Regions from separate parts of the Streptosporangium sp. NPDC023963 genome, predicted to be linked through region 1. Evidence: riboswitches for the same ligand, from Rfam matches in the RefSeq annotation. Region 1 holds a riboswitch; each other region holds the start of a gene.
What was found. A riboswitch is a leader RNA that binds a small molecule or an ion and turns the genes downstream of it on or off. The one in region 1 is predicted to bind cobalamin.

Region 1 (5,674 bases):
GAACGGGGCCCGGCTGTACGTCGACCACGCCCACCCCGAATACTCCACGCCCGAGTGCACCAATCCCCGGGCGGCGGTGATCTGGGACAAGGCTGGCGAGCGGGTGATGCACGACGCGGCGGTCCGCGCCTCGGCGATGCCGGCCAACGCCCCGATCCAGCTCTACAAGAACAACACCGACAACAAGGGCGCCTCCTACGGCTGTCACGAGAACTACCTCATGCGCCGGGCCACCTCGTTCGCCGACATCGTCAGGCACCTGACGCCGTTCTTCGTTTCCCGGCAGGTCGTCACCGGCGCGGGCAAGGTCGGCATCGGCCAGGACTCCCGGGGCGAGGGTTTCCAGATCAGCCAGCGGGCCGACTTCTTCGAGGTCGAGGTGGGCCTGGAGACGACGCTCAAGCGGCCGATCATCAACACCCGGGACGAGCCGCACGCCGACCCGGAGAAATACCGCCGCCTGCACGTCATCATCGGCGACGCCAACATGTCGGAGATCTCGACCTACCTGAAGCTGGGGTCGACCGCGCTCGTCCTGGCCATGATCGAGGACAACTACTTCACCCGCGACCTGGCCGTGGACAACCCCGTCCAGGCCCTGCGCGCGGTCTCGCACGACCCCACGCTCAAGTACGAGATCTCCATGCGCGACGGTCGCAAGCTGACGGCGGTGCAGCTGCAGATGGAGTATCTGGAGCTCGCCCGCAAGTACGCCGAGGAGCGCAGCGCCAACGGCCTGGACGAGCCCACCAAGGACATCCTCGAGCGCTGGGAGTCGGTCCTCACCCGCCTGGCGGAGGACCCGATGCAGCTGTCCGGGGAGCTCGACTGGGTGGCCAAGCTGGAGCTCCTGGAGGGCTACCGCACCCGTGACGGCCTGCCCTGGTCGCACCCGCGCCTGCAGCTCGTCGACCTCCAGTACTCCGACATCCGTCCCGACCGGGGGCTCTACAACCGGCTGGTCGCCCGGGGCCGCATGCAGCGGCTGGTCACCGAGGAAGAGGTCCAGCGGGCCATCGAGGTGCCGCCCAACGACACCCGAGCCTACTTCCGCGGCCGCTGCCTGAGCCAGTACAGCGAGTCGGTGGCCGCGGCCTCCTGGGACTCGGTCATCTTCGACATCCCCGGCCGCGAGTCGCTGCAGCGCGTCCCCACCCTTGAGCCGCTGCGCGGCACCAAGGCACACGTGGGCGAGCTGTTCGACCGCTGCCGTACCGCCGCGGAGCTGGTGACGGCGCTGACCGGCGAGCAGTGACTCCCGCGAGGGGGGAGGCGGTCCGGCCGGGCCACCTCCCCCCTCGTCATGCCCGGACCCCGTGAGGGCCGGAGCCCGTCAAACCGGACACCCGGATTGACGGGGGACAGAGAACCGGGATACGTTCCGGGTGTTTTGTGGCGGTGCGAGGGAAATCCGGTGAAACTCCGGTGCGGTCGCGCCACTGTAACCGGCTCCCAGGAGCCGGAAGCCAGGTCACACTCGGCCGCCACCGACCTACGAAAAGGGACGCGTCAATCCCGGAGGAGGTAGCCGTGAGCCAGATCTCGGCACCGCACACCCAGCCCATCCCATGGCCCTCGCTCACCCGCTGGCTGCTCGCCGTACCGGTGCTGCTGCTCCTCGCCTACCTGGTCACCTTCGACCAGGGAGCGATCTCACAGGCGGGGAACTACCTGCACGAACTCATGCACGACGGGCGTCACCTGCTCGGCGTGCCGTGCCACTGAGCCACAGGTGATCACCAAACTCATCGTCCGGGGCCTCGTCGTCGGACTGCTCGCAGGGCTGCTCGCGGCCGTCTTCGCCTACACCGTCGGCGAACCTCGCATCGACCAGGCCATCGCGCTGGAGGAGGCGGCCGCGGCCGCCGCCCCGGCCGGGTCACACGACGACACCGGGACCGCCGCCCACTCCCACGACGAGGAGGAGGCGCTGGTCAGCAGGGACGGGCAGCGCTTCGGGCTCTTCCTCGCCCTCGGCCTGTACGGCCTGGCGGTCGGGGGCCTGTTCTCCCTCGTCTACGCGGCCGTACGCGGCCGGGCGGGCCCCCGTTCGGAGCCGGTGCTCGCGGTCACCCTCGCCGCCGCGGCGTTCACCGCCGTCGTCCTCATCCCTTTCGTGAAATATCCCGCCAACCCACCGGCCGTCGGTGATCCGGAGACCATCAACCAGCGCACCGTGCTCTACCTGGTCGCGGTGGTCATCGGGATCCTCGCGGTCGCCGCCGCCGTCGCCGCCTACCGCTACGCCTCGCGGAGCGAACCGTGGGTGCGCTGGCTGTCGGCGGGCGCCACCTTCCTGGTCCCCGTCGTCGCGGCCTGGATCCTCCTGCCGGAGATCTCGGAGGTGCCCCGGGGCTTCCCCGCCGACCTCCTGTGGGACTTCCGGGTCGCCTCCATGGGGACCCAGGTGGTCTTCTGGGCCGGCGTCGGCGCGCTGTTCGCCTTCGCCGCCCGCGGGCGCGGCCCGGTGTGACGACCCCCTCGGGGGTCACCCGCCTGCTCCTGGTCTGCCACGCCTCCACCTCGGCGACGGTACGGGCCGCGTTCCCGGGTGACGAACCACTCGACGAACCCGGCCTGCGCCGGGCCGAGGGGATGGCGCGGGACCTCGGCCCGGGTCCCGCGGCCTGCCCCGCCGAGCTGCGCTGCGTCCAGACGGCGGCGGCGCTCGGCCTGCGGGCCGAGCACGACCCGCTGCTGGCCGACTGCGACTACGGCCGCTGGAGCGGGATGACGCTCGGCGAGGTCGAGGCCGCGGAACCCGAGGCGCTCGCCTCCTGGCTCGGCGACCCCGGCGCGGCGCCGCACGGCGGGGAGCCGGTCACCGCGCTCCTGGCCAGGGTGTCCGGCTGGCTCGCCGTCCGCGCCCCCGGCAGGGCCGTCGCGGTCACCCACCCGGCGGTCATCCGCGCCGCGGTCGTCCACGCCCTCGGCGCCCCCGCCCAGGCCTTCTGGCGCGTCGACGTCGCGCCGCTGGCCCGCGTGACGCTCACCGGGCGCGGCGGGCGCTGGCGGCTCAGCTACTTCCCGTGACGGTTCGAGCGCCCGGCGACCCTTTGATTCGACGAGACGGACAGGAGATCCCGAAGGTGCGTGACTCCCGCTATCCCTTCACCGCGATCGTGGGGCTGGAGGACCTGAAACTCGCGCTGATCCTCAACGCGGTCTCCCCCCGCGTCGGGGGAGTGCTGGTCAGGGGGGAGAAGGGCACCGCCAAGTCCACGGTCGTACGGGCGCTGGCCGCGCTCCTGCCGCCCGTCGAGGTGGTGACCGGCTGCCGCTTCTCCTGCGACCCCGACGCCCCCGACCCCGGCTGCCCGGACGGGCCGCACGAGGGCCGTACCGAACCGGGCGACCGGCCCACCCCGCCCGCCACCCTTCGGCCCGCCACCGTTCAGCCCGCCACCGTTCAGTCCGGCGTCGCGCGGTCCGGCGGAGCGCGGGACGGCGCCGTGCGGCCCGCCCGCCTGGTCGAGCTGCCCGTCGGCGCCTCCGAGGACCGCCTCGTCGGCTCCCTCGACATCGAGCGAGCCCTCACCGAGGGCGTGAAATCCTTCGAACCCGGCCTCCTGGCGAGCGCCCACCGGGGCGTCCTGTACGTCGACGAGGTCAACCTCCTGCACGACCACCTGGTGGACCTGCTGCTCGACGCCGCAGCCCTCGGCACCTGCTACGTCGAGCGCGAGGGGGTGTCGGTACGGCACGCCGCCCGGTTCCTGCTGGTCGGGACGATGAACCCCGAGGAGGGGGAGCTGCGCCCGCAGCTGCTCGACCGCTTCGGGCTGACCGTGGAGGTCCGGGCCTCGCGGGAACCGTCCCAGCGGGTGGACGTGGTCCGGCGCCGCCTGGCCTTCGAGGCCGACCCCGACGCCTTCGCCGCCGCCTGGGCGGGCGAGGAGCGGGCACTGGCCGCGCGCATCGCCGAGGCCCGTGCCAGGGTTCCCCAGGTCGTCCTGCCGGACGCGGCACTGCTCAGGATCGCCACCGTCTGCGCGGGGTTCGAGGTGGACGGGCTCCGGGCCGACCTGGTCACCGCCGGTGCGGCGATCGCGCACGCGGCCTGGCAGGGCCGCACCTCCGTCACCGCCGACGACGTACGGGAGGCGGCCAGGCTCGCGCTCCCGCACCGCCGCCGCCGCGACCCCTTCGACGCGCCGGGCCTGGACGAGTCCAAGCTCCAGGAGCTCCTGGACCAGATCCCCGACGACCCCGGCGACCCCGAGGACCCGGACGACTCCGGCGGCCCCGGCGGCGGCCCCGGGGGCACCGATCCGGACGGGCCCGCGCCCGACGGCGGCCCCGAGGCCGGGGACGCCATCCCGGAGGAGGCGGGCGACCCGGGCGCTCCCGGCGGCCGCGACGGCAGGGAGGCCTCCCGGCCCGCGGCTCCGGACGTCCCGGACGGTCCCGGCCACGGGAAGCGGGAGCCCGCCGCCTCCACCGCGGATCCCGGCGAACCGCCGGAGACGGCCGGAGGAGCACCGGCCCGAGAGCAGACCTTCGACGCCGAGCCCGGGGGCAGGACCAGGTTGTTCACCGTCCCCGGTGTCGGCGCCGGAGCCCCGGGGCGCCGGTCACGCGCCAGGACGCCCCTGGGCCGTACCACGGGGGCCCGGATCCCCGAGGGCCACACCGGCTCCCTCCACCTGCGGGCCACCGTCGGCGCCGCGGCCCCGCACCAGGTCGCGCGGGGCAGGAGCGGGCCGGGACTGCTGCTGCGGCGCGGCGACCTCAGGGAGGCGGTCCGCGAGGGCCGCGAGGGCAACCTGGTGCTGTTCGTGGTGGACGCGAGCGGTTCGATGGCCGCCAGGCAGCGCATGCGGGCGGTCAAGACAGCGGTGCTCGGCCTGCTCCTCGACGCCTACCAGCGCCGCGACAAGGTCGGGCTCGTCACCTTCCGAGGCGCCCGCGCCGACCTGGTCCTGCCGCCGACCTCCTCCGTCGAGGCCGGCGCTGCCCGGCTGCGCGAGCTCCCCACCGGGGGGCGGACCCCGCTGGCCGCCGGTCTGCTGCGGGCCGCCGAGGTGCTGCGGGTCGAGCGGCTGCGCGACCCGTCCAGGCGCCCGCTGGTGGTCCTGGTCACCGACGGGCGGGCCACCTCGGGCACCGTCGAGGAGTCCCACCGCGCGGCGGGACTGCTGGCCGGGGTGGCGGGGGTGGTGGTCGACTGCGAGGGCGGCCACGTGCGCCTCGGCCTCGCCGCCTCGCTGGCGGCGCGGATGGGCGCGGAGACCGTACGCCTCGACGACCTCACCGACCTGGCCGGGATGGTCCGTGAGCGGCGCGGCGCCGCGTGACCGCGAAGAACCGGCGAGGACGGCGGAACGGTGAGGGCGCCGCACCGTGTGAGGGTGAACGGCCGGTGAAGACGTCGTACCGCATGGCGGTGAGCCGTATGGCGGTGAGCCGTATGGCAGTGAGCTGTATGACAGTGAAAGGAGGGCGACGATGCCGCAGGGCAAACCCGCCAGCGTGCCCGAGGACGGCCTGACCACCAGGCAGCGCCGCACCCGGCCGCTGCTGATCGTCCACACGGGACCGGGCAAGGGCAAGTCCACCGCCGCCTTCGGCCTGGCCCTGCGCGCCTGGAACCAGGGCTGGCCGATCGGGGTCTTCCAGTTCGTGAAGTCCGCCAAGTGGCGCATCGGCGAGGAGCGGGCGCTGCGGGTGCTCG
Region 2 (5,674 bases), on a different contig from region 1:
AGCATCTCGGCGAAGTACTGGACCATGTCGTTGCGCTCGGGCTCGCCGTGCACCAGCACGTCCAGGCCGATGTCCTCCTGCAGCGCGATGACGCGGTCGATCTCGGCCTCCATCCTGCGCTCGTACCCGGCCCTGTCGAGGTCGCCCGAGCGCATGGCGGCGCGGGCCTGGCGCACCTCGCCGGTCTGCGGGAAGGAGCCGATGGTGGTGGTGGCCAACGGCGGCAGGCCCAGGTCGGCGTTCTGCACGGCGAGCCGCTCGGCGTGCGGGGCGCGAGGGCGGCCCTCGCCCAGGGCGTCCAGCCTGGCTCGCACCCGAGGGTTGAGGAACCGCTCGACGGTCCTCTCCCCCGCGACGACCTCCTCGCCGTTCAGCGCCCGGCCGATCCGTACGACCTCGTCGACCTTCTGCCGGGCGAAGGCCAGCCGCTCGCGCAGCCGCGGGTCCAGCGAGGTCTCGGCGTCCAGGTCGAGCGGGACGTGCAGCAGCGAGCAGGAGGTGCTCACCACCAGCCGGTCGCTCAGGCCGAGCAGTGCGGCACAGGTCGCCAGCGCCTTCGCGATGTCGGTACGCCAGACGTTGCGGCCGTCGACGACCCCGGCGACGAGGGTCTTGCCGGGCAGCCCACCGGCGGCGGCCAGCGCCTCCAGGTTGCCGGGCGCCGAGACGAAGTCCAGGCCGACGGCCTCGACCCGGCTGCGGGCCAGGATCTCCAGCGCGGGCCCGATCTCGCCGAAGTAGGTGGCCACCAGCAGCCGGGGGCGGCTGCTGAGCTCCCCCAGCCGCGCGTAGGCCCGGCGCAGCGCGGCCAGCTCCTCGTCCGTACGGTCGGCGGCCAGCACCGGCTCGTCCAGCTGCACCTCGGCCACCCCCGCCGCGGCCATCCGCTCCAGCAGCTCGGCGTAGGTCTCCAGCAGGCCGTCCAGCAGCCGCAGCGGCGCGAAGCCGGGCTCGGTGGACTTGGCCAGCAGCAGGAACGACAGCGGCCCGACCAGCACCGGCCGGGTCTCGACGCCCAGCCGCCGCGCCTCGGCGTGCTCGGCCAGCGGCTTGCTCCAGTCGAGCCGGAACCGGGTCTCGGGGCCCACTTCCGGAACCAGGTAGTGGTAGTTGGTGTCGAACCACTTGGTCATCTCCAGCGGCGCCATCCCCTCGGCACCCCGGGCCATCGCGAAGTACGGATCCGCCGCCCCGGAAAACCGCTCGGGCACCGCCCCCACCATGACGGTGGTGTCCAGCACGTGGTCATACAGCGAGAAGGTGTTGGACGGCACCACATCCAGCCCCGCCCCCGACAGCTCCCGCCACACCCCCTGCCGCAACCCCGCGGCCGTCTCCTGCAAGCCGGCGGCGTCGATGCGCCCGGCCCAGTAATCCTCCGTCGCCCTCTTCACCTCGCGACGGCCCCCGATACGGGGGTAACCCAAAACGGTCGTGGTGACCTTGCTCATGGCGTCCTTCCCTCGGCTCATGCCATGCCGACCCACGGCCACACGGAAGGAACACACGGGAAAGACACATCCCAGGCCCTCCCACGAGGCCACGGATCACCGCGCACCGGACGGCGCACAGGCGGCTGGCAGGTCTTCGGACTCGCGGGCATCACACTCAACTCCTACTGACCGTCGCTTCCCAGATGACACGCACCCAGTGCCGATGACGGCGTTCGTTCCCACTCACCGCTGCGGGGCAGTCCCGGAATCACACCGGGTTCCCTCTTACGACTCCCGACACCACAACGGCCCCGGGAGAACCAACCGCACAACGAGCATAACCCGCCCCTGCCGAAGAACCCGCGCTCCCCCTGTCCGAGGGACGCCACACCGGAAGCAGTCACCGACACGACGACCTCTTCTGGGCCGAGCTGACTTGGCAACGCATCGCCACTGCCCGCGAGATCGTCAGAGAACGGGCTCATCGTGAAATGGAGTGCTTCGTGCTTCATAAGGACGCGCTCCGGCCACCCGGAAGCCGCCTTCACTCTTCCGTACCGGATCCGGGGAAGTGATCTAGGCTTGGCCGCATGACCGACTACCTTCAGGTTTCGACCACAGTGGACAGTCGCGATGCGGCGATGAATCTTCTCAGATCTGCCGTTCGTGCGAAATTGGCAGCGTCAGGCCAAGTCTTCGGGCCTGCCCAGTCTGTTTTCTGGCATGAGGGAAAAATGGGCGAAGGGGAAGAGTGGCAGATCTTCCTGAGGACGACTGTGGAGCGCTACCCGGACTTGGAGGCACATTTGATATCCGAGCACCCGTGGAACAACCCTGAAGTGACCTTCACATCGATTGACGGTGGGTCGGCTCCGTACTTGGAATGGCTGAGCAAGACGACGGCGTAGCCATGCGGTCGAAAAGTTCGGCAACGGATGGCAGCGATCTGTGATCCTCAAGACGCTCAAGAACGGCGCTGACGCGCTGGCGCGGACGAATCGACGCGACATCCATAGAGAGGCTCAGCGACTGACTCAGGGCGGCGGATGCGCGTTCGATCTCCCCTGCGTCTAGATACGCTTCCGAAAGCCAAGTCGTATAGAGGGACTTGTCTCGGGCGTGGGTGTCTTCGTACTTCGAGAGAGCATCTTCAAGAACGGCGATGGCCTTAACGGGTTGATTCAGCGCGACCCAGCACCGCCCCGTCATGATCTGAAGTTCGAGCCGGTCAACCCAGAGTGCCCAAGCTGGGTTCGGCTCACCACTGCTCTCCTCAAGGGCCCTACCGGCTTCTTCAAGACCTCTTTCGACCTCAACCTGGTATCTCTGCCCTTCAGACGCGTACGCTCATGCCGCCCGCTCCAGCAGGAGTGCCCTGACCGCAGGGGGAGTCCCTCGCTCCGCCACCCGGTACGAAGCATCCGCTTCCTGAATCCCCGGAGAGCCGTAACTTACTTTCTGATAAGCCAGGAACGCCAGCGAGTTGGCAAGAAGAGCGGTGTCTCCGGCGTCGGTGGCGGCCGACAGGCTTTTCTTGAAAAGCTGCCTCGCCCTCTTGGCCCATCCCGCGTCGAAGGCAGCCCATCCCGCCTGCTGTGCTTGCTCGCTGACCACGCTTAGAAGCGCTCTTCCCGTCTTCTGCGTATAACTGGCCTCGTTGACGAGTGTACTCGTTCTCTCAAGCTCGGCAGCATAGAGAGGATAGGTTTCGGCGCCGCCTAGATAGTCGTCGATTCGACGTAGCCGCGCAATGCGCTTGCGAAGCGAAACGACAAGCTCATCATTGACGCGTCGCCCCTGAGGAAGACTCTCAAACGGTACTGGAACAGCGGCAATTCCCACAGTCGCCACGGACGCACCGAGAAATTCTCTGCGTAGCACATCATCCTCCAGCTCGGTGCGTGACGTGCTTTCCGCGCTGAACAGTTCATTCTCTTCCAGGTCAAAAGCTCGGCAGTAAAGCAGCCGGTATGGATCCCTCGGCTTATGCCTGCCCGCTTCCCAGTCTTTGATCATGCGGGTGACGGAATCCCGTCCCGGCATACGGCTACGCGTACGTTCGTCGGCCAGATCGGTCAACGCTCGGGCCATTTCCCGCTGAGTCCACAGCCGGTTGCGCCGTTCGGCGCGTAGCCGTCGCGCCCAAGCTGGAACGTCGCGCATCGCGTTACCTCTGGAGATAGGGATCTGCGTCTCTCCCCCAATCTCCCCTATTCCCCTTCCGGCGAGCCTGTTACTCCTCTTCTCTCCCCTGGTCTCCCCTGTCCCGCCCTATCTCCGCGTGCTGGCGCGGCGGTGTCATGGGAGGACCGTGAAAAAGCGGAACCCGCAGGCGCGGTCACGCCGTACGGGTTCCTTGATCGCACAGAGAGGTGCGACCCATGGACAACTGTAGAGCCGTCCCGCCCGCCGTTGACGAGGCAACAGTGGAGAGCCAAGACAAGGCACTGGCCGTGGTTCAGCGGCTTCTCACCGAGCGGGGAATCCGTGCTCACCGCCATCACACGATCAGCCTGGGGCTGTTCGCCAACAGTGAGGCCGCCTGGCCCGACCAGCCTCCGCTCCGATCGTGGATGGAGCGACACCCGCCGGAGCTGACCGTGAAGGGTCCGCAGGGCTGGCGCGTAGCCACGGTGACCATGGGTCCACGCTCGGGCTGCTACCTGGTGTCCATCCGCAACGGCGCCGACCTTCAGACCGTCAGACAGGAACAGCCGGAAAAGGTGGTTGACCTGATCCTGGCCGCTCGTGGGATGTGACCGTGTACGGCTGGGTCATCCTGGGCGATGCGGCCACGAGGCGCGTCAACGGCCAGGAGATCATCATCACTGCTGGAAAGTCGGGCAACCTCGGGGCGGCCATCAGGGCTTGGGAGGACAACGAACGTCACCGGATGGCGTACGAACTGGGAAACCTCGGTCGCCTGGTCAATGACGCGTTGGACCGGCTACGACAGGCCAGGGACAGCTGATGGCGGCGGGGTAGGTCGCTCTCGCTGATGGTGACCATGTCATCCGGTGGCAACCCGACCCGAAGCACAGAGCCGCCAGGCCCGCGCATCGGAAGCGGGGCGGCAGAGGTGTTACTCCCACATTCGAGCGTTCCTGATGAACACGGGCGGAGCGGCCGGCGCAATCCGAAGGACCCCGTAGGGGCCGCGTAGCGGTTGGGCCGGTGGTCGGAGCGGGCGGCAGTGCGTTCACGGTCGGCGCGGCGTTCGGTACGGCGTTCGGTACGGCGGGCGGGCTGGTGCGGCGGGCGGCGGGGTCCGGCCGTCCGCGCCGGGCGGGCGCGGGACGGGACCGGCCTCCAGGCCGCATGCCCGGCCCCGATGTCCGCGCGGCGTGGACGGGCGTGCCGCGCCGGATGGCGGTGCGGAGCACTGACGCCTCGATAGACCTTTCTATCCTGCTTCACAGAGGCTCCAGAGCAGCGGTAAAGCACTCTTCCTCCAGGCTCCTCTGAGCGTCTCATGGCCCGCATCTTTGCAGGCCATGCGGTCTCGGCCCCCTCGCCGACTCTGACCTACAACAACAGAATGGAAAAGACTCAACGATACAAATGAACCTGCGGCTCTTCATTTGAAAGCAATTAAAATATGTTCACAACCAGCAAGCATGGTCGCGCTGACTAGCTTTTTATCTTTATGAACTCGAACTGACGACAAAACTAATATCGCCTTGCGCCCATCTCAATAAGGTGTTTTGCCATTTATCACTGATGGGTAGCTGAGGCAAATTTTGAACGTCTTCACCAAGGCGCATCTGCACGTACTTCACAAGTTGCGAGAATATACCCAAACCTCTCAGCGACTCCAAATCCCTATCTCCAAGCAGTTCGGAATCAGAGTGTGCGGCAATTTCCACGGCCACAGCAACAAGGTAGCAGCTGGGGCCCGCAGCCTCTCCCATTTTATGAAGATCACTCCTCTTTATGGGAGGGTCTATCTTGGCGTGAATTCTATTCAAAATAAAGGGCTGAGCAAATATTTCATTTCTACGGAAGGCCTGGACGCTGTTCTCAAGCGAGTTTGCGGACTCCAAGTAGTCGAATAGATCACGTTCCCACTGCACACTACGAGTACCTTCGGGTTTATTTCGCAATATTTCGGAAGCCATAGAAATCCTCCCGGTTTGCGTAAAGTTATTAAAAGGAGACGTGAAGATTCCAGTTAGATCGCCATCGGTGGCTGAAATTAATTCGTTTACTTTTAAAATACCCATAGGTATTGCAAGGCCAAC
Region 3 (5,674 bases), on a different contig from region 1:
GCTCATGGTGGGCCACCGCACGGCCGACCCCAAGCTGGCCGACGACTGCGTCGTGGTGCCCAAGAACGAGACCGAGCTGGACCCGATCCTGCTGTCGATCCCGCTCCAGCTCTTCGCCTACCACGCCGCCGTGGCGCTGGGCCGGGACGTCGACAAGCCGAGGAACCTGGCCAAGAGCGTCACGGTGGAGTGAAACCCCGGCCCCTTCCGTCCCTGCCTTCGCGCCCCCGTCCCCGGCCTGCCGGGGACGGGGGCGTTCCCCGGAGCCCTCCGCGAGACGATCGTCTCCGGTATCCGGATTCACGGTGTCTTTTCCGTCTTTTCCGGTGGTCCGTGTCCGAATGTGGATCACCGGAAGTTCCGGCATACCCCACTTCATCACAGAAAGTGAGGGGAAAGTAACCTATGGTATAGGGGGTTCTTGGGGGAAGGGGCGCTTATGCGCCGTAGGGGGTTTTTCGCACTGGCGGCGGGAGCCGCGGTCGCCGCGGGGTGCGGCGCGGACGGCGGCGCCGACCCGGGGGTGAGGCGCCTGTTCCTTCTCGAGCCGACCGCCGACGGTCACGGCTGGGACGGGATCGCGGGCAGGCTGGCGACCGTCCTGGTCCAGTCGGGACTGGCGCGCACCGCGATGGCCGTCGAGCGGGCGGGGGCCCTGGGCTCCGCGCCGCGCGACGCGTTCGGCGCCTTCCGCGGACCCTTCGCGCGCGAGGGCAGGCTGCTCGTCACCGCGATGCCGATGGTGGCCGCCGCGGAGATCGCCAACACCGCGGCCGTGGTGAACGCCGCCACTCCCGTCGCCCGCCTGGTCGGCGACTGGGCGGTCCTGGTGGTCCCCTCCGGCTCCCGCCTGCGTACCTTCGAGGACTTCGTCGCGCGGCTGCGGCACGACCCGGCGGGGCTGACGGTCGGAGGCCGGTCGGAGGGCGGCTCCGACCACGTGCTCTACGGCATGATCGGCAAGTGCCTGGGGGTGGACACCCGGCTGCTGGAGTACGCCGGATTCCTCGCCCCCGAGGACGCCGCCGAGGCGCTCCACGTCGGCCGGGTGGCGGCCCTGCTGGGGTCGGCGCGCGCCCTGCGGCCCGAGATCGCCGCGGGCCGCCTGCGGCCCCTGGTGGTCTCCTCCGGCGGCCGGATCGACGGGATCGACGCGCCGACGCTCCTGGAGGTCGACGTCCGCCTGGAGTACAGCGACTGGTGCGGCCTGCTGGGCCCCAAGGGCATGAGCCCGGGGGACCGGGACGCCGCTGTCGCCCTGTGTGACAGGATCGACGCCGCGCCGCGCTGGCGTGCCCTGTGCGCGTCCCGCGGCTGGAGCCGGGTCTACCTCAGCGGCGACGAGTTCCGCCAGTGGCTCTCCACCGAGACGGGCCGCACTCGCGGCGTGCTTCACGAGCTCGGACTGTTGAAGTCCTCCGACACAACTTGTTGGGGTAGTTGCGTCCGCCGCCCCTAGATGTAGGATCCTGCTCGTTGCTGGTTCGCCCCGCGAGGGGCGAGGCAAGAGGGAACCCGGTGAGATTCCGGGACTGCCCCGCAGCGGTGAACGGGAACGAAAGCCGTCATTGAGCACTGGGTGAGCCATGCCTGGGAAGCGACGGCCGGTAGGCATGTGCGATGCGCCCGTGAGTCCGAAGACCTGCCGGTGACGTGAATGTCCAGGGCCTCGTGGGAGGGCCCGCGGAACGAGGCGATCCGGCGTGCCCGGGATCGCTCGCGGACGCGTGCCCATCCGGCGGAGCCGTACGGGGAAGTCCGATCGAGCGAGGGGCACTACGTGACACAGGCATTGGCGGAGACCGCGGCGGGTACCACGGCGGGGACCGCGACGGACGACCGCAGGCTCGCCATCGACGAGGCGGCCGCCCGGGTGATCACCGATCCCGAGAACTCCAGGATCGCCGCCGCGATGCTGGCCGAGCTGATCGCCGACGAGGCCGCCGAGCACGGCGTGCGCGACTTCTCCGAGTCCATCGCCGCGACCCACGAGGCGGGGCTGATCCAGGACGGGCTCGCGGAGTTCGTGGCCGCCCACGCCGGGGTGCTGGACGCGCTGGCCGACCCTGGGGCCGACGCCAGGTTCGAGTACTTCGGGCTGCGTACCGTCTACGACCGCTACCTGCTGCGCCACCCGAGGACCCGCAAGGTCCTGGAGCGCCCGCAGCACTTCTTCCTGCGGGTGGCCTGCGGCCTGTCCGAGACCGTCGAGGAGGCCGCCGAGCTGTACGCGCTCATGGCCACCCTGTCCTACCTGCCCAGCTCGCCCACGCTGTTCAACTCCGGCTCCCGCAGGCCCCAGCTCTCCTCGTGCTTCCTGCTCGACTCGCCCCGCGACGAGCTGGAGTCCATCTACGAGCGCTACGGGCAGGTCGCTCGGCTGTCGAAGTACGCGGGGGGCATCGGCATCGCCTGGACCAGGGTCCGCTCGCGGGGCTCGCTGATCCGCGGCACCAACGGCCACTCCAACGGCATCGTGCCCTGGCTGCGCACGCTCGACTCCAGCGTGGCCGCGGTCAACCAGGGCGGCCGGCGCAAGGGCGCGGCCTGCGTCTACCTGGAGCCCTGGCACGCCGACGTCGAGGAGTTCCTGGAACTGCGCGACAACACCGGTGAGGAGGCCCGCCGCACGCACAACCTGAACCTGGCCAACTGGATCCCCGACGAGTTCATGCGCCGGGTCGAGGCCGACGGCGTCTGGTCGCTGTTCGACCCCAAGGAGGTCCCGCACCTCACCGACCTGTACGGCACCGCGTTCGACGACGCCTACCGGGCCGCCGAGGCCGAGGGCCGCTTCACCCGGCAGATCCCCGCCCGCACCCTGTACGGGCGGATGATGCGCACGCTCGCCCAGACCGGCAACGGCTGGATGACCTTCAAGGACGCGGCCAACCGGACCTCCAACCAGACGGCCAGGCCGGAAAACGTCATCCACCTGTCGAACCTCTGCACCGAGATCCTCGAGGTCACCGGCGACGCGGAGACCGCCGTCTGCAACCTCGGCTCGATCAACCTCGCCGCCCACCTGTCGGCGGACGCCGGGGAGGCCGTCGACTGGGCGCGGCTGCGCGCGACCGTCCGTACCGCCGTGCGGTTCCTCGACCGCACCATCGACCTGGGCTTCTACCCGACCCCCGAGGCGGAGGCGGCCAACCGGAAGTGGCGCCCGATCGGGCTGGGCGTGATGGGCCTGGCCGACGTGCTGTTCACGTTGCGGCTGCCGTTCGACTCGCCGCGCGCCCTGGAGCTGTCCACCAGGATCTCCGAGGAGATCGCGCTCGCCGCCTACCGGACCTCCTCCGACCTGGCCGTGGAGCGGGGCCGCCACCCCTCGTACGAGGAGACCAGGGCCGCCGCCGGGGTGCTGCACCCCGACCACTACGGGGCGGCGGGGTCCGCGGAGTGGGCCGAGCTCAGGGAGCGGATCGCCGGGACCGGCCTGCGCAACTCGCTGATGATCGCGATCGCGCCGACGGCCACGATCGCCTCCATCGCGGGCTGCTACGAGTGCATCGAGCCGCAGGTCTCCAACGTCTTCAAGCGCGAGACCCTCTCGGGGGAGTTCCTCCAGGTCAACCGTTATCTCGTCCGCGACCTGCAGGCCCGCGGCCTGTGGACCCCGCTGATCCGCGACGCGATCAAGCGCGCCGACGGCTCCGTCCAGGACATCCCGGAGATCCCCGCCGACCTGAAGGCGCTCTACCGGACCGCCTGGGAGCTGCCGCAGAAGGCGCTGATCGACCTGGCCGCCGCGCGCACCCCCTACATCGACCAGTCGCAGTCGCTGAACCTCTTCATGGCCACGCCGACCATCGGCAAGCTCTCCTCGATGTACGCCTACGCGTGGAAGTCGGGCCTCAAGACCACCTACTACCTGCGCTCGCGCCCGGCCACCCGGATCGCGCAGGCCACCGTGGCGGCGCCGGTCGCGCAGGCCGTCCTCGACACGGCCTCCCAACTGGCGATCGCCTGCTCCCTGGAGAACCCCGAGTACTGCGACGCCTGCCAGTAGCCGTCCCTGAAAGCTCCGCGAAAGGCATTCCCTGATGTTGCTCGACCCCGGCATGGATCTCACCCTGCGGCCGATGCGCTACCCCGAGTTCTACGAGCGCTACCGGGCCGCGATCCGCAACACCTGGACCGTCGAGGAGGTGGACCTCACCTCCGACCTGGCCGACCTGGCGAGGATGACGCCCGAGGAGCGCCACCTGATCAACCGCCTCGTGGCGTTCTTCGCCACCGGCGACTCGATCGTGGCCAACAACCTCGTCCTCAACCTCTACCAGCACCTCAACGCCCCCGAGGCGCGCCTGTATCTCAGCAGGCAGCTGTTCGAGGAGGCGGTGCACGTCCAGTTCTACCTGACCCTGCTGGACACCTACCTGCCCGATCCGGACGAGCGGGTCAAGGCCTTCGCCGCGGTCGAGCACATCCCCTCGATCCGGGACAAGGCGGAGTTCTGCTTCCGCTGGATCGACTCGCTCGGCGGGCTGACCCGGCTGGAGACGCGGGAGGACCGGCGGGCGTTCCTGCTCAACCTGATCTGCTTCGCGGCGTGCATCGAGGGGCTGTTCTTCTACGGGGCCTTCGCCTACGTCTACTGGTTTCGCTCCAGGGGCCTGCTCAGCGGCCTGGCCACCGGGACGAACTGGGTGTTCCGCGACGAGTCCATGCACATGGAGTTCGCCTTCGGCGTCGTGGAGACCGTACGGGCCGAGGAGCCGGACCTGTTCGACGACAAGCTCGCCGAGCAGGTCACCCGGATGATCGAGGAGGCGGTGGCCGCCGAGCTGGCCTTCGCGGCCGACCTGTGCGGCGACGGCCTGCTCGGGATGAGCGTGGACCAGATGCGCCGGTACCTGGAGTACGTGGCCGACCAGCGCCTGGTCAGGCTGCGGATGCCCGCCCGGTACGGCACGGCCAACCCGTTCGCGTTCATGGAGTTGCAGGACGTGCAGGAGCTGGCCAACTTCTTCGAACGACGGGTTTCGGCCTACCAGATAGCCGTGGAAGGGAATGTCACATTCGACGAATCCTTCTGATTAGCTGGTGATCCAGGGAAGAGCACGACGAGGATGGAAGACGTCGAGGAGGACGCCTCAAGTGTCCGGCTGGATCATGATGATTGTTTCCGTGGCGGCCGCCGTCGTGGCGGTGGAGGTGGTGCGACGGGTGTTGCGCTCGCGGCTGATCGGCGAGAAATGGGTTCTCGCCGGCCCGCTCATGCGCCGCTGCACCTGGCCGGGGTTCGCCACGGCCGCCGTGGTGACGGCCTACACCGCCTACGAGCCCCCGATGGCGACGACCGTGGTCGGCCGGCTGGTGTATCAGGGTCTCGGCCTGGCGATGATCGGGTGCGCCACGTGGCTGGTCATCCAGGCCGCCTACGCGGTCACCGACGTGGTGCTGGAACGCCTGATCACCGTCGAGGGCGAGGCCAACCGCCGGGCCCGCCGCATCCGCACCCAGATCACGCTGGTCCGCCGGGTCGCCTCGGCGGTGATCATCGTGGTCGCGCTGGGCGCGATGCTCTTCACCTTCCCGCAGGTGCGGGCGCTCGGGGCCGGGCTGCTGGCCTCGGCCGGGATCGCCGGTGTCGTCGTCGGCATCGCCGCCCAGTCGACCCTGGGCAACATGCTCGCCGGGCTCCAGCTGGCCTTCAGCGACGCGCTCC
Region 4 (5,674 bases), on a different contig from region 1:
GTCGACCTCGGCGAGGGGGGCCAGGCGCTGCTGCCCGGTGGTGGCGCGCTCGACGTACCAGGCCTCGTCGAGCCGCCCGGCCCGGGCCAGCGCGTCGCGGACCTTGGTGAACGTACGGCCGAGCTTCAGCACCGCCGCCGAGTCGGTGGCCGCCAGGCGCTCGGCGAGCACCTCGGCCGGGAGCGTTCCCGGCAGCACGGTCAGGACCTCGTCCCGCTCGACCAGCGGGCGCCCCAGGACCGCCGAGGCGCCGCTCACCGACGTCACGCCCGGCACGACCTCGGTGACGTAGCGGTGCGACAGGCGCTTGTGCATGTGCATGTACGAGCCGTAGAAGAGCGGGTCGCCCTCGCACAGCACCACCACGTCGCGACCGGCGTCCAGGTGGGCCGCGAGCCGCACCGCGCAGGCGGCGTAGAAGTCGTCGATCGCCCCCTGGTAGCCGCCGGGGTGGTCGGTGGTCTCGGTGGTGAGCGGGTAGATGAGCGCCTCTTCGACCTGGCCCTCCCGCAGGTAGGGGGCGGCCACCGAGCGGGCGATGCTCCGGCCGTGGCGGGCGCTGTGGAAGGCGATCACATCCGCCTCGCCGATCAGGCGGGCGGCCTTGACGGTCACCAGTTCGGGGTCGCCGGGCCCGAGCCCCACGCCCCACAGCCGTCCGGTCACGCGTCCGGTCACGTCGTCGTTCACTCTTCCTCGCTCGCCATCGCGTTGACCGCGGCGGCGGTCATCGCGCTTCCGCCCCGCCGCCCGTTCACGACCAGGTACTCCAGGTTCGCCGGGTGCTCGGCGAGGGCCTGCTTGGACTCGGCGGCACCGATGAAACCGACCGGGACGCCGATCACGGCGGCCGGGCGGCCCGCGCCCTCCTCGACCATCTCCAGCAGCCGGAACAGCGCGGTCGGCGCGTTGCCGATCGCGACCACCGAACCCTGGAGCCTGTCGCGCCACAGCTCCAGCGCGGCGGCGCTGCGGGTGGTGCCCAGTTCCGCGGCGAGGTCCGGCACCCGGGGGTCGCCGAGGGTGCAGATCACCTCATTGCCCGCGGGCAGGCGCCGCCGGGTCACCCCGGAGGCGACCATCATGGCGTCGCAGAGCACCGGCGCGCCCGCGCGCAGCGCCTCGCGCGCGGAGGCCACCACGCCGGGTGACCAGCGCAGATCGCTCACCAGGTCGACCATCCCGCAGGCGTGGATCATGCGGACCGCGACCCGGGCGACGTCGGCGGGCAGGCCGGACAGGTCGGCCTCCGCGCGGATGGTGGCGAAGGAGCGGCGGTAGATCTCCGCGCCGTCGCGGACGTAGTCGATCACAGTTCCCCTCTGGCGGCCGCCAGCGCGGCCGCGGTGTCCTCGATGCCGGAGCAGGTCAGATCGGTGCCGTCCAGCTCCAGGCGGTAGCCGTCACCGGTGGCGACGACATCCGCGACCCGCCCTCTCGGACGGCCGCAGCGCCTGCCGCAGCCCGCCCAGTGCACGGGGAGCGTATCGGTGCCCGGCCCGCTCCCGGACGGCGGGGCTGACGGCGGGGCCGCGGACGGCCCGCTCCCGGACCGCTCCCTTCCTGGCTGTACGGCCGTGGGCGGTGCGGTCGTGGGCGGTGCGGTCGTGAGCGGTACGGCCGTGGGCTGTACGGCCGTGGGCTGTACGGCCGCGGGCGGCGGGACGGCGGGCGGCGAGGTCGTGCCGACGGCTGTGGCGGTGGTGGTGGCGGTGGTGGTGGCTGTGGTGGTGGCTGTGGTGGTGGCGATGGCGATGGCGGCGGCCGCGTCGGCCTGGACGTCGGCCAGGGACTTGGCGCAGCCGGGGCGGCCGGTGCAGGCCGTCACACCGATCCACGGCGAGGCGGGGTCGACGACCAGCCCGGCGGCCTCCAGGCGGGCGGCCGTGCCCGCGACCTCGGCGCGGTCCAGGCCGGGCAGGACCACGCCACGCCATGGCGTGAGCCGGATCTCCCCGCCCGAGGCGGCGTCCGCGAGCAGCAGCGCCAGCGCGGAGGTCAGCCGCCCCAGCGGGACCGCCACCCCGAGCGCGACCCGCGCGCCCCCGTCCCCGGTGCCGTTCCCGACGCCGTCCCGGGTGCCGCTCGCGGGACCCGTCTCTCCTCCGGCACCGGTTTCGCTCCTCGTCCCGTCCGTGCTCCCGATGACGCCGACCGGCCCGAGGGACACGACCCGCGGTCTCACCGGGGTGAAGGGCGTCGTACCGGGAACCCCGAGGGCGGTCCGCACGCGGGCGGCGATCAGGGCGGGGCCGCCGGGGAGTTCGGCGATCCGCCAGGCGGTGACGTCCCGGGTGGCCAGCTCGTCGAGGAACGCCTCGGCGGCGGCGAGCAGGGCGGTCACGGCTCCGGCCGGCGGGACGCGCAGGCCGGTGTCGGTCCCGGCGAGGATCAGCGCGGCCTCGTCCGGCCCCGTGAGCAGGACCCCGGCGTCCGCGCCCAGGCCGGCCACGTCCCCCCGGCCGTCGTCGAGGGCGAACATGAATCGCCCCGGCAGGGCGGCGAGGGCGGGGCGGGCGCACAGCCGCCGGTCCAGCTCGCCGATCAGCGGTGTGACGTCGGCGATCCCGCCGCCGTCCGGATGGCCCGGACCGTTCGTGCTGTCCGGAGCATCCGGTCCGCCCGGTCCGCCCGGTTCGCTCGACCCGGTCGGTCCGCTCGGCCCGGCCGGTCCGTCCAGTCCGGTCAGCGGGGAGGCGAGGATGTTGCGGATCCGCTCGTGCGTCGCCGAGGGCAGCAGGCCCGCCCGCGCCATCCGCGCGGCGAACCCGTTCCCCGTGCCGTCCCCCGTACCGCTGTCCGGATCCTCCGGGCCGAGGCCGCGCACCTGGACGTTCGCGCGGGAGGTCAGCTCGATGACGCCGCTGCCGTACTCAGCTGCGGCCTCGGCGAGTTCGCGCAGCTGGAAGGGGGTGAGACGGCCTCCGGGAACGCGGACGCGGGCCAGGCCGCCGTCCGCGGCGGCATGGACCTGAAGCGCCCCGGGACACGCGTCGAGTCGCGATCGTCCGGAAAAGTCGGCAATGGACACTCGAAGGATGTTAACGCCAGTTTCTTGCAACGAACCGGACTGCCGTAGTGTCATCGTTGGCGACGGCAAAGGGAGGAAGCCGGTGTGAATCCGGCGCGGTCCCGCCACTGTAACCGGGGAGCGAACCCCACCCGGGCCACTGTCCGACGACGGGCGGGAAGGCCGGGGTGAGCACCGATCCGGGAGCCAGGAGACTCCAGCCGTCGCGGCCGACGACGACCCGGGGCGAGGACCCCGAGGGAGGAAGCTCCGTGCGCTCTTCGCCGTTCCCCCGCGACACCGTGGCATCTCCGTTCCTCCGTGATGCCGCGCGTTCTTCGCTGTTCCCCAGCAGCACGGCGGCATCACCGCCGCCCCGCCACGCCGCGCGCTTTTCCCCGTTCCCCCGCCACGCCGTGGCATCCCCGTTCCCCCGCCACGCCGTGGCATCCCCGGGCCGTACCGCCCTGCCTGTCCTGGAGTGTGGCGCGTGATCCTCCTGCTCTCGACCTCCGACACCGACCTGCTGAGCGCTCGCGCGAGCGGCGCCGGCTACCGGCTCGGCAACCCCGCCAGGCTCACCGCCGCCGACCTCCCGCCGCTGCTGGAGGGCGCAGACCTGGTCGTGGTACGCCTGCTGGGCGGGCGCCGCGCCTGGGAGGAGGGACTGGACGCCCTGCTCGCCGGCCCCCGGCCCGTCGTCGTGCTCGGTGGCGAGCAGGCGCCCGACGCCGAGCTGATGGAGCTGTCCACGGTGCCCGGCGGGGTCTGCGCCGAGGCGCACGCCTACCTCGCCCACGGCGGCCCGGCCAACCTGACCGAGCTGCACCGTTTCCTGTCCGACACGCTGCTGCTCACCGGCCACGGTTTCGCCGCGCCCGAGCCCACCCCCACCTGGGGAACGCTGGAGCGCGAGGCGCGCGACCAGGACGGTCCCGTCGTCGGCGTGCTCTACTACCGGGCCCACCACGTGGCCGGCAACACCGCCTTCGTCGAGGCGCTGTGCTCGGCGGTCGAGGACGCGGGGGCGCGGGCGCTGCCGGTGTACTGCGCCTCCCTGCGCACCGCCGAGCCCGGCCTGGTGGAGGTCCTGCGCACGGTGGACGCCCTGGTGGTGACCGTGCTCGCCGCGGGCGGCACCCGTCCGGCGACGGCGTCGGCGGGCGGGGACGACGAGGCCTGGGACGTCGGCGCGCTCGCCGAGCTGGACGTGCCGATCCTGCAGGGCCTGTGCCTGACGAGCAGCCGGGCCTCCTGGGAGGAGAACGACGACGGCCTGTCCCCGCTGGACGCCGCCACCCAGGTCGCGATCCCCGAGTTCGACGGGCGGATCATCACGGTGCCGTTCTCCTTCAAGGAGATCGACGAGGACGGGCTCACCGTCTACGTGGCCGACCCCGAGCGGGCCTCGCGGGTGGCGGGCATCGCGGTGCGCCACGCCGCGCTGCGGCACATCCCGCCCGCCGAGCGGCGGCTGGTGCTGATGCTGTCGGCCTACCCCACCAAGCACGCCCGCATCGGCAACGCCGTCGGCCTGGACACCCCGGCCAGCCTGGTGCGGCTGCTGGCCGCGCTGCGTGAGCGCGGGTACGACATCGGCGCCGAGGACGAGCTGCCCGGGGTGACCGGGCAGGACGGCGACGCGCTCATCCACGCGCTGATCGCCGCGGGCGGGCAGGACCAGGACTGGCTCACCGAGGAGCAGCTCGCCGGGAACCCGGTGCGCATCGCGGCGAGCCGGTACGCCGAGTGGTACGCCACCCTCCCGGCGGACCTGCGCGCCCGGATGGAGGAACACTGGGGCCCGGCGCCCGGCGAGCTGTTCGTGGACAGGTCGCGCGACCCGGAGGGCGAGATCGTGCTGGCCGCGCTGCGCTCGGGCAACGTGGTGGTGATGGTGCAGCCGCCGCGCGGCTTCGGCGAGAACCCCATCGCGATCTACCACGACCCCGACCTGCCGCCCAGCCACCACTACCTGGCCGCCTACCGCTGGCTGGCCGACGGCTTCGGCGCGCACGCCGTGGTCCACGTGGGCAAGCACGGCAACCTGGAGTGGCTGCCCGGCAAGTCGGCGGGCCTGTCGGCCTCCTGCGGCCCGGACGCCGCGCTCGGCGACCTGCCGCTCATCTACCCGTTCCTCGTCAACGACCCCGGCGAGGGCACCCAGGCCAAGCGCCGCGCGCACGCCACCCTGGTCGACCACCTCGTCCCGCCGATGGCCCGCGCCGACAGCTACGGGGACATGGCCAGGCTGGAGCAGCTCCTCGACGAGCACGCCTCCATCGCGGCGATGGACCCGGCCAAGCTGCCCGCGATCCGCGCCCAGATCTGGACGCTGATCCAGGCCGCCAGGCTCGACCACGACCTCGGCGTCGCCGACCGCCCGCACGACGCCGAGTTCGACGACTTCCTGCTGCACATCGACGGCTGGCTGTGCGAGGTCAAGGACGTCCAGATCCGCGACGGCCTGCACGTGCTGGGAGTCGCTCCCGAGGGGCGGCCGCGCGTCGACCTGGTGCTAGCCATGCTCCGCGCCCGGCAGATGTGGGCGGGCAGCGAGGCGCTCGTCGGGCTGCGCGAGGCCCTCGGCCTGGCCGAGGACGGCAGCGCCGGGCGGATCGGCGTCGACGAGGCCGAGACCCTGGCCCGAGCCCTGGTCGAGGC

Region 2: another riboswitch for cobalamin. It lies ahead of metE (5-methyltetrahydropteroyltriglutamate--homocysteine S-methyltransferase); the one in region 1 lies ahead of AB0F88_RS20760 (CbtB domain-containing protein).
Region 3: another riboswitch for cobalamin. It lies ahead of AB0F88_RS16460 (ribonucleoside-diphosphate reductase subunit alpha); the one in region 1 lies ahead of AB0F88_RS20760 (CbtB domain-containing protein).
Region 4: another riboswitch for cobalamin. It lies ahead of cobN (cobaltochelatase subunit CobN); the one in region 1 lies ahead of AB0F88_RS20760 (CbtB domain-containing protein).

What each region holds. Positions count from the first base shown of each region.
Region 1 is NZ_JBEZZK010000006.1:215,789-221,462, forward strand. Features, by position in the region: gene dop (depupylase/deamidase Dop) at 1-1,255, shown strand, start outside; cobalamin riboswitch at 1,367-1,496, shown strand; gene AB0F88_RS20760 (CbtB domain-containing protein) at 1,531-1,725, shown strand; gene AB0F88_RS20765 (CbtA family protein) at 1,733-2,473, shown strand; gene AB0F88_RS20770 (histidine phosphatase family protein) at 2,470-3,033, shown strand; gene AB0F88_RS20775 (magnesium chelatase subunit D family protein) at 3,090-5,297, shown strand; gene cobO (cob(I)yrinic acid a,c-diamide adenosyltransferase) at 5,449-5,674, shown strand, end outside.
Region 2 is NZ_JBEZZK010000011.1:69,806-75,479, reverse strand. Features, by position in the region: gene metE (5-methyltetrahydropteroyltriglutamate--homocysteine S-methyltransferase) at 1-1,451, opposite strand, end outside; cobalamin riboswitch at 1,561-1,773, opposite strand; gene cutA (divalent-cation tolerance protein CutA) at 2,024-2,341, shown strand; gene AB0F88_RS28760 (hypothetical protein) at 2,781-3,596, opposite strand; gene AB0F88_RS28755 (hypothetical protein) at 3,815-4,192, shown strand; gene AB0F88_RS28750 (hypothetical protein) at 4,195-4,404, shown strand; gene AB0F88_RS28745 (NACHT domain-containing protein) at 5,078-5,674, opposite strand, start outside.
Region 3 is NZ_JBEZZK010000004.1:443,839-449,512, reverse strand. Features, by position in the region: gene glmS (glutamine--fructose-6-phosphate transaminase (isomerizing)) at 1-193, shown strand, start outside; gene AB0F88_RS16465 (tripartite tricarboxylate transporter substrate-binding protein) at 440-1,459, shown strand; cobalamin riboswitch at 1,464-1,665, shown strand; gene AB0F88_RS16460 (ribonucleoside-diphosphate reductase subunit alpha) at 1,781-4,012, shown strand; gene AB0F88_RS16455 (ribonucleotide-diphosphate reductase subunit beta) at 4,047-5,042, shown strand; gene AB0F88_RS16450 (mechanosensitive ion channel domain-containing protein) at 5,104-5,674, shown strand, end outside.
Region 4 is NZ_JBEZZK010000017.1:192,708-198,381, forward strand. Features, by position in the region: gene AB0F88_RS36140 (precorrin-2 C(20)-methyltransferase) at 1-666, opposite strand, end outside; gene AB0F88_RS36145 (precorrin-8X methylmutase) at 687-1,313, opposite strand; gene AB0F88_RS36150 (precorrin-3B synthase) at 1,310-3,031, opposite strand; cobalamin riboswitch at 3,080-3,228, shown strand; gene cobN (cobaltochelatase subunit CobN) at 3,501-5,674, shown strand, end outside.